DNA from 4 places in the Mucilaginibacter gynuensis genome. Region 2 is predicted to be linked to each of the others. Evidence: riboswitches for the same ligand, from Rfam matches in the RefSeq annotation. Region 2 holds a riboswitch; each other region holds the start of a gene.

Region 1 (3,190 bases), on a different contig from region 2:
TGTATAGTACCTTCAATTTCGCGGCTATCGCCTACCACCGTCATTACCACGCCGGTAAGTTTGTTGCCTTTTTGTTTTAACAGGGCTATTGAAGCTGGCACAGCCTCTTTGCTGTATAATTTAAGCTCCCATTTACCGGTAAGATCTGCTGTAGGAGCAACATCTTTACCAGGCTCAACAAAGCGATAAGTTTTACCATGCTCAGCTGTAAATGGCAACGCGTTACCACGGAAGTTGGGCACCAGGCTGCGATATTCGCCGCTTAGGGTTCCGTCATCGTTTATTTTGGCAACGAGGGCCGCGTCATAAGTATTCATTTTGATAAATACCGAATCTTTACCCAGCAGCTGTACGTGGAAGTTATCGCGGCGTGAACCGTTTAACAGGGTAAATACGGCATGCTCGGCATCTTTACCTTTCAGCTCGAAGTTGAACGGCACTTGCGATTCGCTTACGGTGAATACACCGCGCCAAACACCTTCTTTAATAAATTTTGCAGGCGGGTTTTTATCGCCGGCTAACGCTGTACCACTTAGCAACAATCCCAATGAAAGGTATTTTGCTTTAGATAGATAATTTTTGAAGTTCATTTTTTGTGTGATTTATAGTTGTTAAATTTTGTTTACTGCTTAATTGAACATTAAGTAGTGTGCTTAAATTTGAGGCATAAGCAGTCCCTTACCCGCAGCTAAACAGCTACAGCTCACGGTAAATAATTCCGATAAATTTTATGCGGAGAAACCCCGGGGAACTACATGCACATACAACAACATCGCACGGTGGTTGCGCTTGATTGTTTGGCTAAAAAGAGATAATTCAAATTTTGCATAACACTAGTTAATTTATATTTCCGGAGGAACATCCCTTCGGAAAAAAGTAAAGCACTTATTTCATTACTGAATGAAAAGTTGCTAGAAGATCATCGAGACTTCCTCTCCCTTCTTCTTTATAAATCAACTAATTAATGGTGGGGTTAATTAGATGGCGTAAAGGTAACAATAAAAATCAATAATACAAGTTTATCTATAGAATTAGTAGTATTTATTTTTATTTAGTTTGATATATTGTTTAAATATGGATGACCAACATCCTGGACTGTTCGGAAAAGCAAGCTGAATGAAATTACCACCATTGCATAAAGCAATACCTCTTTACAGCCAGGATGCCGGACTTGTTTTTCAAGGCGGTATCCGGGTTAACAGACAGGTAAAAACTTTAATTACAACAGCAGCAACCGGGTAAAACTGCTAAGCAATAGCTGTTTAAATAGCGCAATGCGGTTTGATCATCAAAAATACCGTTCTTCATTTGTTTATAAATTTAATTTCAGTTTGTCAGGATCAGATTTAAACCCACTGCCTTTCCTAATCGGTCAGCTTCACGGGTATTGCACTGTTCCCTCCTATTTATAAATCAATCGGTGGTATATTGATATATGTGTAAGGTTTAGCTATAATTATTATAGCAGTATTTTTTATTATTACGGGTATATTATTTTACCGCTACGGTAAATTCAATATCCTCGGGCGGCAGGCACTCTTTGTTGCTGCACGCTAAAAAAGTGATAGTGCCTTTTACTACCGGGTTGTTTTTATTAAGCTTTATTTTTTGCTGAAATATTACCTGTTTTTCAAAATAGGCAACGTTCACCCCAAAGTACTTTTCAAACTTTTTAATGGGTCTGGGTTCGGATGGTTTGCCTAACAGCGAAATATCTTCCGACGCGGCAAACTTTAGTTCTGTTTTGGTTGGCCCGCCTTCGGCAATGTTTTGCGAGTAAATGTGCCAGCCTTTATCAATGGTAGCCTTAACAAATATTACTGCCTCGTTATTGCCCGTTTTTTTAGCAGCGTAAGCCCATTTAACAGGTTCCTGTATCTGGCTGTAAGCGCCAAAGCTTAGTAGGAGTATAAATGATAATAAGTATATTTTTTTCATGCTTGTATAGCTGTTTTGTATGTCAAATTAATGTTCCTGGTATTTGACTTATCCTGAGAGGCAAAAAGAGACAGCTATGTATCTGGAAATCTTTTCATCTTATCTATCTCCGCATATCGCGAAGCAGGAGTTAGCACCTTTTACATGTATTAGGATGTACAGGTTGCTAAGACATCATAGGGCCTTTCCCTCTGTCTTTCTGGATAAGTACTATAAAGAACGTGTTATCTGATGCAAATATATGATATAAACTATAATATCTATAGAAATTATAGAATTTATTTCACTTTAATAAATTCTATAAACAAACTCAAGGGTTTTTTCATGCTTATTTATTACATATATTGCTATTAATGAGCAGCATATAGCATGTATTTTGGCTTTAGCCTTTACTGAATGAACCTATAAAGTATCCAACTATCAGCGCTACAACTATTAATATACATAATATGTACTGGCGTACTTTTAATGTATTAACCATTTTTTCAAGGTTACCTATCTGTGTTTGATTGGATAGTTTTTCGTTTTGCAGCTTCATGTTTTGCTGCTGTAGTTTGGCCAGTGTGCCGCCAACCTCAACACCCTTTTGCTGCTCTAACTGGTACCATTTGGTGAAGCCGCCTTCTTTAAGAAATTTTTCACCTTTGGGTTTCAGAATGAGTTTTTCAGGCAGTTCATAATCGCCATGCTTGCCCGATTCGGCTATAAACCCTTCCCTGGTTAGCGCCTTAACCATGGCAAAGGCCGCGGCCTCGTCCTGATCAAAAAGTTCAAGTAATTGTAAACGCGTCAGGCTGTCCGGAATCCCGAAGGCTTCCAGCAGGGTGTCAAGCATTTCGCATTCATACTCGTTAAGGTCTGTCATTCCTGCAAATTTAGCAATATACTTCCTAATATAATATTTAGTAATATTAAGTGGATGCAATTTTCGCTAAAAGTTAATTATCGTTTCGTTCACAGGCAATTTTTCCATATTTTCGTCGCCCTTTTAATTTTTTTACTGTTTTAATCCCTGCTATGAATAACTTTTTATACGGAATTGATTTTGGAACAACCAATTCGGCCCTGGCTATTTATAATGAAGACACAAAAGAGATACATAGCACCATTATTATTCCGTCGCTTATTTATTTCTATCATCAACAAGGCGCGGGTTATGTTGTAGGCGAAGAAGCGATAACAGCTTATCTGAACGACGATATGAAAGGGCGCTTCATCAAATCGGTTAAGCAAGTACTGTCAAGAAGCAGCT
Region 2 (3,190 bases):
AATTTAAACCATATAATAAAAATGGAGATTAATAAAAGTAATTACACTTATGATAGTGTATTTGTAAATGAAGATGCAGCTGCATCGCGCAAATTTATTGCGAACGTGTTTTTATGGATGTTTGTGGCATTAGGTATATCGGCAATATGCGCGTGGGTGTTTGCGCACGACAAAACGCTGATCAGTTCATTGGTTGATTTTAATACAGGCCGCAGAACAGGCTTGGGTACAATCGTTATGTTTTCGCCGCTGGCTTTTGTTTTAACGATGAGTTTTGCATTCAATCGCCTGTCATTTGCCATGCTGGCCGTGTTCTTTTTAGGTTTCGCGGTAATGATGGGCATTAGCCTTAGTTTCATATTTTTAGCTTATACAAGCGGAATGATCTATGGTACTTTTATTACCGCATCGGTAGTATTCGGTATAATGGCTATAGCGGGTTATACTACCAGCCAGGATCTTACCAAATTCGGTTCAATTTTAGGTATGTTCCTGATAGGTATTGTTGTAGCCTCAATTGTTAACTGGTTTATCGGCAGTTCCGGCTTAAGCATGATCATCAGCTATGTAGGTGTTGCTGTATTCGTTGGCTTAACCGCTTATGACGTACAAAAACTAAAACGTATTGGTGCCGGTTTAGAGTACGGCGATCAGTCAACTCAAAAAATAGCGATCATGGGTGCATTAACCCTGTACCTTGATTTTATCAACCTGTTCTTGATGTTACTGCGTGTATTCAGCGGCAACAGAAAGTAATAGTATTGATTATACAATATTTGAAAAGCTGCATGTAAATGCGGCTTTTTTTGTGGACTCACCCGATCTACGCTTCGCTGGATCACCCTCTCTGCTGCGCAAAGAGGGCTTTGTTTTGAATGTTACGGAACATGTAATACTTATACCTTCTTTTTCGCTTGCGAAAGAGAGGGGCGCCCAGCGAAGCGTAGGCGGGGTGAGTTAAAACCCTTCCTGCAACAATATTGCATTTCGCTTATATACATAAGCCAAAAGCCTATTGCACATTAAAACTTTATTATGCACCTTTGTGCTGCTTATGGAGAAAGACGGAGGGATTAGACCCTGCGATGTCTTAGCAACCTGTACTTACAAGGTGCTACATTCTACTTAACAAGTCAACTGGACCGGTTAGGAAAGATAAGCGAAAGTCAAATACACACGCCCGACTTTTCGAGATAAGCTGTTATAGTATCAAGTAATTAGTATCAGGTATCAAGTAGTTTTTACTGTTGATCACACTGTGCTAATCACGCGGGCTCATAAAGTCTTGCTACTTGATACTCGCTACTTGATACCAAAATGGATATTAGAAAAGAACTACAGAAACGCATTTTAGTGATTGATGGGGCTATGGGTACCATGATACAACGGTACCAGCTCACCGAGGAGGATTTTCGTGGTGAGCGTTTCCGCGATCATATATCCGATTTAAAAGGCAATAACGATTTGCTGAATATCACCCGCCCGGATGTAATTAAGGCTATTCATGCCGAATACCTGGATGCCGGGGCAGATATCATCGAAACCAATACCTTCAGTACCCAACGCATTTCATTGGCCGATTACCACATGGAAGAGCTCGACTATGAGCTGAGCTATGAGGGTGCCCGCATTGCCCGTGAGGTGGTTGACGAATATAATATAAAAACACCCGAAAAACCGCGCTTTGTTGCCGGTGCCGTTGGCCCAACCAACCGTACGGCTTCTATATCGCCGGATGTGAACGACCCGGGTTACCGCGCGGTATCATTTGATGACCTGGCCGATGCTTATTACGCGCAGGTACGCGGACTGGTAGACGGTGGATCGGATTTGCTACTGGTGGAAACCATATTTGATACCCTGAATGCCAAGGCGGCATTATTTGCCATACAACGCTACGCCGAAGAAAGCGGCAAGCATTTGCCTATCATGATATCGGGTACTATTACCGATGCTTCCGGCCGCACCCTTTCGGGGCAAACGGTGGAGGCATTCTGGAACTCTATCCGCCACGCCAACCTGCTGTCGGTAGGGTTAAACTGTGCTTTGGGCGCCAGGGAAATGAGGCCTTATTTGGAAGAGCTGTCTGAAAAAGCAGAGGTATACATATCGGCCTACCCTAACGCTGGCTTGCCAAACGAGTTTGGGGCCTATGATGAAACCCCGCACGAAACCGCGCACCAGGTTGACGATTTTATAAAAGCCGGCATAGTAAATATTGTGGGGGGGTGTTGTGGCACTACGCCCGAGCATATCAAGTGTATTGCCGATAAAGCAGCAAAATTCCCTCCGCGCAAAATCCCCGAAATAAAACCCTTTTTACGCCTAAGCGGACTGGAAGCAGTTACGCTTACGCCCGAAACCAACTTTGTTAACGTTGGCGAGCGTACCAACATCACCGGTTCACCAAAATTCTCCAAACTGATACTTGCCGAAGATTACGAGGCCGCGCTAACAGTTGCCCGTCAGCAGGTAGAAGGCGGCGCGCAGGTGATCGATATTAACATGGATGAGGGGATGATTGATTCGGAAGCCGTGATGGTGAAATTCCTAAACCTCGTAGCATCCGAACCGGATATTTCCAAACTGCCTATCATGGTAGATTCATCCAAGTGGACGGTATTGGAAGCCGGGTTGAAATGCCTGCAAGGCAAGGGCATCGTTAACTCCATATCCCTTAAAGAGGGCGAAGAAAAATTTATAGAGTACGCCCGTAAGATACAAAGTTATGGCGCTGCTGCCGTAGTAATGGCATTTGACGAAACCGGTCAGGCCGATTCGCTGGAACGCCGTAAAGAGATCTGCCAGCGCTCATATAATATACTGGTTAACGAAGTTGGTTTCCCTCCGCAGGATATTATCTTCGACCCAAACATACTTACCGTAGCCACCGGCCTCGAAGAACATAATAACTACGCGGTAGATTTTATTGAAGCTACCCGCTGGATAAAGCAAAACCTGCCTTACGCTAAAGTAAGCGGTGGGGTGAGTAACATTTCGTTCTCGTTCCGCGGTAATAACGTGGTAAGAGAGGCTATGCACTCGGCGTTCCTGTACCATGCCATTAATGCCGGTTTGGATATGGGCATTGTAAACGCGGGGATGCTTGAAGTATACGAAGAAATTCCGAAAGATCTTTTGATACTGGTAGAAGATGTATTGCTTAACCGCCGCCAGGATGCTACCGAGC
Region 3 (3,190 bases), on a different contig from region 2:
TTGCTCAACTGGAGGGCGGTATTGAGGCAGCAGCGTTTTCATCGGGCAATGCAGCGGGCATGGCGGTATTCCAATCGTTACCTGCGGGCACACATATCATATTACCTGATGATATGTACCATGGTTTACGCAACCAAATCAAAAACTTGTTTGCAGGTATACTGGAGTTCGATTTTATTGATGTGAACGATACCGAATTACTACAACAGCATATAAAACCCAATACCGGTGTAATATGGATAGAAACCCCATCGAACCCGTTATTGAAGCTTACCGATATTAAAAAGGCAGTTGCAATAGCTCATGCCAAAGGTATTAAAGTAGTGTGCGATAATACTTTCGCCACACCTGTATGCCAGCAGCCTATCGCGTTAGGGGCCGATTTGGTAATGCACTCGGCTACCAAATACTTCGGCGGCCACAGCGACCTGATGGGCGGCGCCTTAATTGCCGCCGAAAAAAGCGACTGGTGGTTAAAGATCCGCCAGGTACAGGAAATGGGTGGCGCTATCCCCTCGCCTATGGATTGCTATTATTTAGTACGAAGTATCAAAACACTGCCTTACCGTGTGCGCGGCCATGTAAACAACGCGCAGCTATTAGCCCAGTTTTTAGAAGATCATCCGAAGGTAGAACGTGTAATGTATCCGGGCTTGCCATCGCACCCGCAGCATGATATAGCTAAGGCGCAAATGCTGAGCTTTGGCGGGATGCTGTCTTTTTGCATAAAAGGCAGTGAAGATGATACCCGTAAGGTAGTAAATAGTGTAAAGCTGTTTACACAGGCCACCAGCCTGGGTGGTGTTGAAAGCCTGATAGAGCACCGTGCATCGGTAGAAGGGCTCGACACCAAAACGCCCCGAAACCTGCTTAGGGTATCAGTAGGTTTAGAGCATATTGATGACCTTATTGCCGACCTTAAAGCGGCTTTTAACAGTTTTTAAGCATAAATAAAAATAAAATTTGGAGATAAGTATTCAATTAACATATCTTTGAAACATTATTTGGTAGCAAATATTAAGATCATTGTTCCGCCAACCGGCGAATTTTGGTTTATAAAGAAGTGGCGAGAGATCAGGCTCAACAACCCACTGGCAACCCTTCAATTTGAAGAAGGTGCCAATTCCTGGCCCGGAGAATGGATCCCGGGGAATATAAATTAACCACCATGAAAAGTTTAGTACAAGTCAAAGAAAGTAAGATACAACAGGTTACCCCAACCGGCAATTCATTTGCTATTTGTATTTGTATGTGTTGCTGCTGTTGATTCAGTAACACGTTCCCATTTTCATTTTCCTGAAAAATACGCGTGTTGCTCCTGTCGGGATGCTATTATCCTGCTTTGCGCACACGGTAAAACAAACTGATCATTTACAAACAATTAAAATCTTAACATATCATGTCTACTACAAATTTAAAATTCGAAACACTACAATTACACGCAGGTCAGGAAGCAGATGCAACAACAGGTTCACGCGCTGTACCTTTATACCAAACTACTTCATATGTTTTTAACAGTGCCGAGCATGGCGCTAACCTGTTCGCACTGAAAGAGTTTGGCAATATCTACTCCCGCATAATGAACCCCACTACCGATGTTTTTGAAAAACGGGTAGCAGCCTTAGAAGGTGGTGTAGCGGCATTAGCAACGGCATCCGGCCAGGCAGCGCAGTTTTTGGCCTTAAATAATATTTTACAGCTTGGAGATAACTTTGTTACCTCACCATTTTTATACGGCGGCACTTATAACCAGTTTAAAGTAGCCTTTAAACGCATTGGTATCGATGTACGTTTTGCCAAAGATGATACTGCCGAAAACATAGAAGCACTTATCGACGATAAAACAAAAGCCATTTACCTCGAAACCATTGGTAATCCGGGCTTTAACATCCCTGATTTTGAAAAGATTGCCGCTGTAGCACAAAAACACGACCTGCCTTTAATAGTAGATAATACTTTCGGCGCTGCCGGATATTTGTTCCGTCCGCTGGAGCATGGCGCGCATGTGGTAGTACAATCGGCTACTAAATGGATAGGCGGCCATGGTACAAGCATTGGCGGTGTAATAGTTGATGGCGGTAATTATAACTGGGCCAATGGCAAATATCCTCAATTCACCGAACCGGCCGAAGGTTATCATGGTTTAGTATTTGGCGATGTATTCGGTATTGGCGGTCCGTTTGGTAATATCCAATTTATTATACGTGCCCGTGTAGAAGGCCTGCGCGATTTCGGTCCGTCGCAATCCCCATTCAATTCTTGGTTATTGGTTCAGGGATTAGAAACCCTGTCGTTACGCGTACAACGCCATATTGATAATGCGCTCGAACTGGCCAAATGGCTGGAACAGCATCCTTTGGTAGCCAAAGTAAACTATCCGGGTTTGGCATCATCACCGTATAACGCGCTGGCTAAAAAGTATTTAAAAAACGGATTTGGCGCAGTACTGTCATTTGAGGTAAAAGGCGATAAAGAAAACGCCGGTGCAATAATTGACAGCCTAAAACTGGTGAGTCATGTGGCAAACGTAGGCGACGCGAAAACGCTGATCATACAGCCATCGGCTACTACGCATCAGCAATTGAGCGATGAAGAGCAGCTTTCTGCCGGCGTTACGCCTACCCTGTTACGCGTAGCGGTTGGTATTGAACATATTGATGATATTAAAGGCGATTTTGAACAAGCCTTCAATAAAATAAAACAACCCGAAGCCGAATTGGTGTAAACCATTTAGCACGGGCTATACAAATTAAAAAGTCCCTTCCGTTGGGGAGGGACTTAAATAATATATATGAACACAGAAGTATTTAAGTACACTAAAACATTTACACTTGAGTCGGGCAGCGAGTTGCATGATCTTGAAATAGGTTTTAACACCTACGGCAAGCTGAACAAAAACAAGGATAATGTGGTTTGGGTGTGCCATGCGTTGACTGCCAATTCGGACGTGCTTGATTGGTGGCAGGGTTTATTCGGTAAGGATAACTATTTTAATCCCGAAGAACATTTTATTGTGTGTGCCAATATTTTGGGTTCGCCTTATGGTACTACTAATCCGCTAAGTACAAACCCGGTTACCGGGCAGCCTTATTATTTGGCATTTCCGCAATTTACCATAAGGGATATTGTTAAGGCGCATCAGCTACTGGCTGATTATTTGAATATCGAAGATATCCATATCCTTATCGGT
Region 4 (3,190 bases), on a different contig from region 2:
AGGCTATCACCCACGTATCCTTCGACAAGCTACCCATGACATGTTTGTAAGTAATTGATTATCAAATATATTTTTCACATGTCATTGAACCCTTAGAGGCCACGGATTTTAAAACTCAGGCTGACAGTCCTACGTAAAAAACCCCAAACCTTCTCCCCTATGGAAAGAAAATTTGGGATCATATATTTTCTTAAATCCTGAATCTCTATTCTTGTATCTAAACCGACTACGCCGATGCTACCAGCTTGCTTACGCTGCGGTAAACGTAGTTGTTGAAGATATGCCTGCGGGCGAAACGGCCGGGTGAATCGGCGTTGATGAGCTTTACATAGATGGCTTTTGGCACGTCGAAATATTCATATTCGTTGCCATCGGCAAAGCTAACTTTAAGCACTTGTGATTTGTATTCAAAATCAACCATGGCCGATGCGGTTGTGGTCGCGGTGTATTCGGTGATAGACTGGGCACGGGTTTCGGGAGCAATACTCACCAAAAAGTGATAGGCTTCGATAATAGTCTTACTTTTTTCTTCGGCAGCTAACTTGCTTTCTTCGCTTTCCTGAAATTTATCGGGGTGCCAGGCTTTCATCAAACCACGGTATACCGATTTTAGTTCCTGTAGTTCGGCGGCTTCGTTAACGCCCAATAATTTCCTGTAGTCTACTATCTTTTTCATGCTTTCGTTCGTTTTATGTTATTACGTAAAAAGATGAAAGCCTTGATATTAAGCCCAATCTCCCCCCGAAAATAATTTTGCAAAGGTACGCTTTATACACCACAATTTTAAGCACCGGTTCACTATTATCAATTTGATAATATCCGCTTAAAATTTAGCGCCATTGGTAATTGCAATACACGGTGCAGATACAAAACTTTTATATGTATAAATACCTCAAGCTTTAAAACCTGCAATTTTTACACTATATAATTAACACAATAAAATATACTTGTAATACAATTAATTATACCACCATAAACCCAAACTGACAATAATCTGACAATAAAATATAATATCTATAGATTTAGTAGAATATATATTATATATTTGCAGCGTCAATCGTTCTTATACATCATTTAATTATCCAGAAAGACGGAGGGAAAGGCCCTGTGATGTCTTAGCAACCTGTACGCCATTGGTATAAAGGTGCTAATTCCTATCTGCCCCGTGGCAGAAAAGATAATGTTAACTCTGCAAACTGTTTGCGCTACAAGCAAGCATCTCAGCTTATCTCCGGCAATCTGTATAATTAATTAAAAATTTTATTTCTGTTCATCCATAATTGGGTGCGCCGCATTAGTTAATAATAACAAGCATATTCCCCACTATTAATATAACAAATAAGTAAATGAAAAAACGAAGTACTCACTTAAGTTTACCTACCTTAAAAACCACATCTAACGGTGCCTTAAGCACATACGTTTTCGCGCACATGGCTGTCATGTGTTGTTGCAGCTAACAGGCTGCCAGGTTATTTGCACCGGTCTTAATATACAGGCTACCACAGCGAGTAACGCCAAACAATAAATATTTAACACCCTAAAGTTGATACTGCTTTTAAGCGGACTGGCTTTGCTATGCGCTTGTTTCACGGCAACATCAATACAAACGGGAGAAACACAAACACTCACAAACAATTGTCATGTTGAAAACTTACAAATTATTAGTGGCCCTGCTTTTGCCACTCCTTTTTGCCCAAACGCTTTACGCGCAATCGGTAAAAATAAGCGGTACGGTAACCGCCAAAACCGATGGCCTGCCCCTACCCGGCGTTAGCATCTCCATAAAAGGCAGCACCAGCGGTACCCAAACCAATGTGGATGGTAAATTTACCCTTACCGCCAAACCGAAGGATATTATAAATGTATCATACATCGGTTACAAAACACAGGAAATTGTGATAAGCGAAACCGAAACTACCTTGCAAATTGTGCTTGATGAACAGGCCAATTCGCTTAACGAGGTGGTAGTAACAGCGCTCAACATATCTAAAGAGAAAAAATCACTGGGCTACGCTGTTCAGGGTTTAAAATCGAAAGATATATCAGAGGCTAAAGAAACCAATATTATCAATGCTTTATCGGGTAAAATAGCAGGTGTAAACGTTACCAGCAGCCAGGGCGATATGGGTTCGGCACGTATCATTATACGCGGCGAAACTTCTATTGCCGGTAACAACCAGCCGTTATTTGTGGTAGATGGTGTGCCTGTAGATAACGCCCAAAACCAGGGCACCAGCGGGTCAAGGGATTTCGCCAACGTACTGTCCGACTTAAATTCAGAAGATATTGAATCGTTAACTGTGCTGAAAGGTCCTAACGCGGCAGCATTATATGGTTCACGTGCGGCAGGTGGTGTTATACTCATCAAAACCAAATCGGGAAAGAATAGCAAAGGTTTAGGCATTACGCTTAACTCAAACACCAGCTTTTCGAGCCTGCTTACCTTGCCCGATTATCAAAACGCTTACGGACAAGGCTCTAACGGTAAATTCAGTTACGTGGATGGTAAAGGTGCTGGTATTAATGATGGTGTAGATGAAAGCTGGGGCCCTGCATTGGATGGCCGCCTGATCCCTCAATTCTTCTCGAATGGTAAAGCAGAGCCTTTTGTAGCCCACCCTAACAATGTTAAAGATTACTTTAACACCGGTTATACATACAACAACGGTGTGGCCGTTACCGGTTCTGATGAAAAGTTCGACTACCGTTTATCATACAATAACCTGCATCAAACAGGCGTAGTGCCCAATTCATCGCAAGGTAAAAACGCTTTCGCGCTCAATACTACCTATCGTGTAAACGATAAACTGACTATTAACGCGGTGGCCAACTACATTAAGGATGATGCCGATAACCTACCCGGCGCTTATGGCAAGCGCGCTACCAGCACCATGCTACAATTCACATGGTTCGGTCGCCAGGTTGATATTAACCAGTTAAGGAATTATCGTAATGCCGATGGCAGTACCTTTAACTGGAACAACAGCTATTACAGCAACCCATACTTTGTAGCCTACGAAAATACCGTTGCACAACACCGCAACCACTTTTTAGGCAATGTGGAATTAAACTACAAGATCATCGACGGACTGTCTGCCAACTTCCGTATAGGTACCGATCAATATACCGACAGGCGCAAGATCAAAGTTGCCTACGGTACAAACGGAACCCCATTTGGCTCGTACGAAGA

The links. A riboswitch is a leader RNA that binds a small molecule or an ion and turns the genes downstream of it on or off. The one in region 2 is predicted to bind S-adenosylmethionine.
Region 1: linked by a shared signal. The riboswitch ahead of ABD894_RS00735 (protein-disulfide reductase DsbD N-terminal domain-containing protein) and the one ahead of metH (methionine synthase) in region 2 are both predicted to bind S-adenosylmethionine.
Region 3: linked by a shared signal. The riboswitch ahead of ABD894_RS01985 (O-acetylhomoserine aminocarboxypropyltransferase/cysteine synthase family protein) and the one ahead of metH (methionine synthase) in region 2 are both predicted to bind S-adenosylmethionine.
Region 4: linked by a shared signal. The riboswitch ahead of ABD894_RS05580 (SusC/RagA family TonB-linked outer membrane protein) and the one ahead of metH (methionine synthase) in region 2 are both predicted to bind S-adenosylmethionine.

The regions. Positions count from the first base shown of each region.
Region 1 is NZ_BAABFT010000001.1:197,676-200,865, reverse strand. It holds gene ABD894_RS00740 (peroxiredoxin family protein) at 1-590, opposite strand, end outside; SAM riboswitch class I at 840-955, opposite strand; gene ABD894_RS00735 (protein-disulfide reductase DsbD N-terminal domain-containing protein) at 1,492-1,938, opposite strand; SAM riboswitch class I at 2,035-2,148, opposite strand; gene ABD894_RS00730 (hypothetical protein) at 2,321-2,803, opposite strand; gene ABD894_RS00725 (Hsp70 family protein) at 2,956-3,190, shown strand, end outside.
Region 2 is NZ_BAABFT010000016.1:22,727-25,916, forward strand. It holds gene ABD894_RS22445 (Bax inhibitor-1/YccA family protein) at 22-756, shown strand; SAM riboswitch class I at 1,050-1,162, shown strand; gene metH (methionine synthase) at 1,318-3,190, shown strand, end outside.
Region 3 is NZ_BAABFT010000001.1:462,307-465,496, forward strand. It holds gene ABD894_RS01980 (trans-sulfuration enzyme family protein) at 1-944, shown strand, start outside; SAM riboswitch class I at 1,051-1,161, shown strand; gene ABD894_RS01985 (O-acetylhomoserine aminocarboxypropyltransferase/cysteine synthase family protein) at 1,400-2,725, shown strand; gene ABD894_RS01990 (homoserine O-acetyltransferase family protein) at 2,792-3,190, shown strand, end outside.
Region 4 is NZ_BAABFT010000002.1:548,529-551,718, forward strand. It holds gene ABD894_RS05575 (KTSC domain-containing protein) at 227-676, opposite strand; SAM riboswitch class I at 1,076-1,184, shown strand; gene ABD894_RS05580 (SusC/RagA family TonB-linked outer membrane protein) at 1,641-3,190, shown strand, end outside.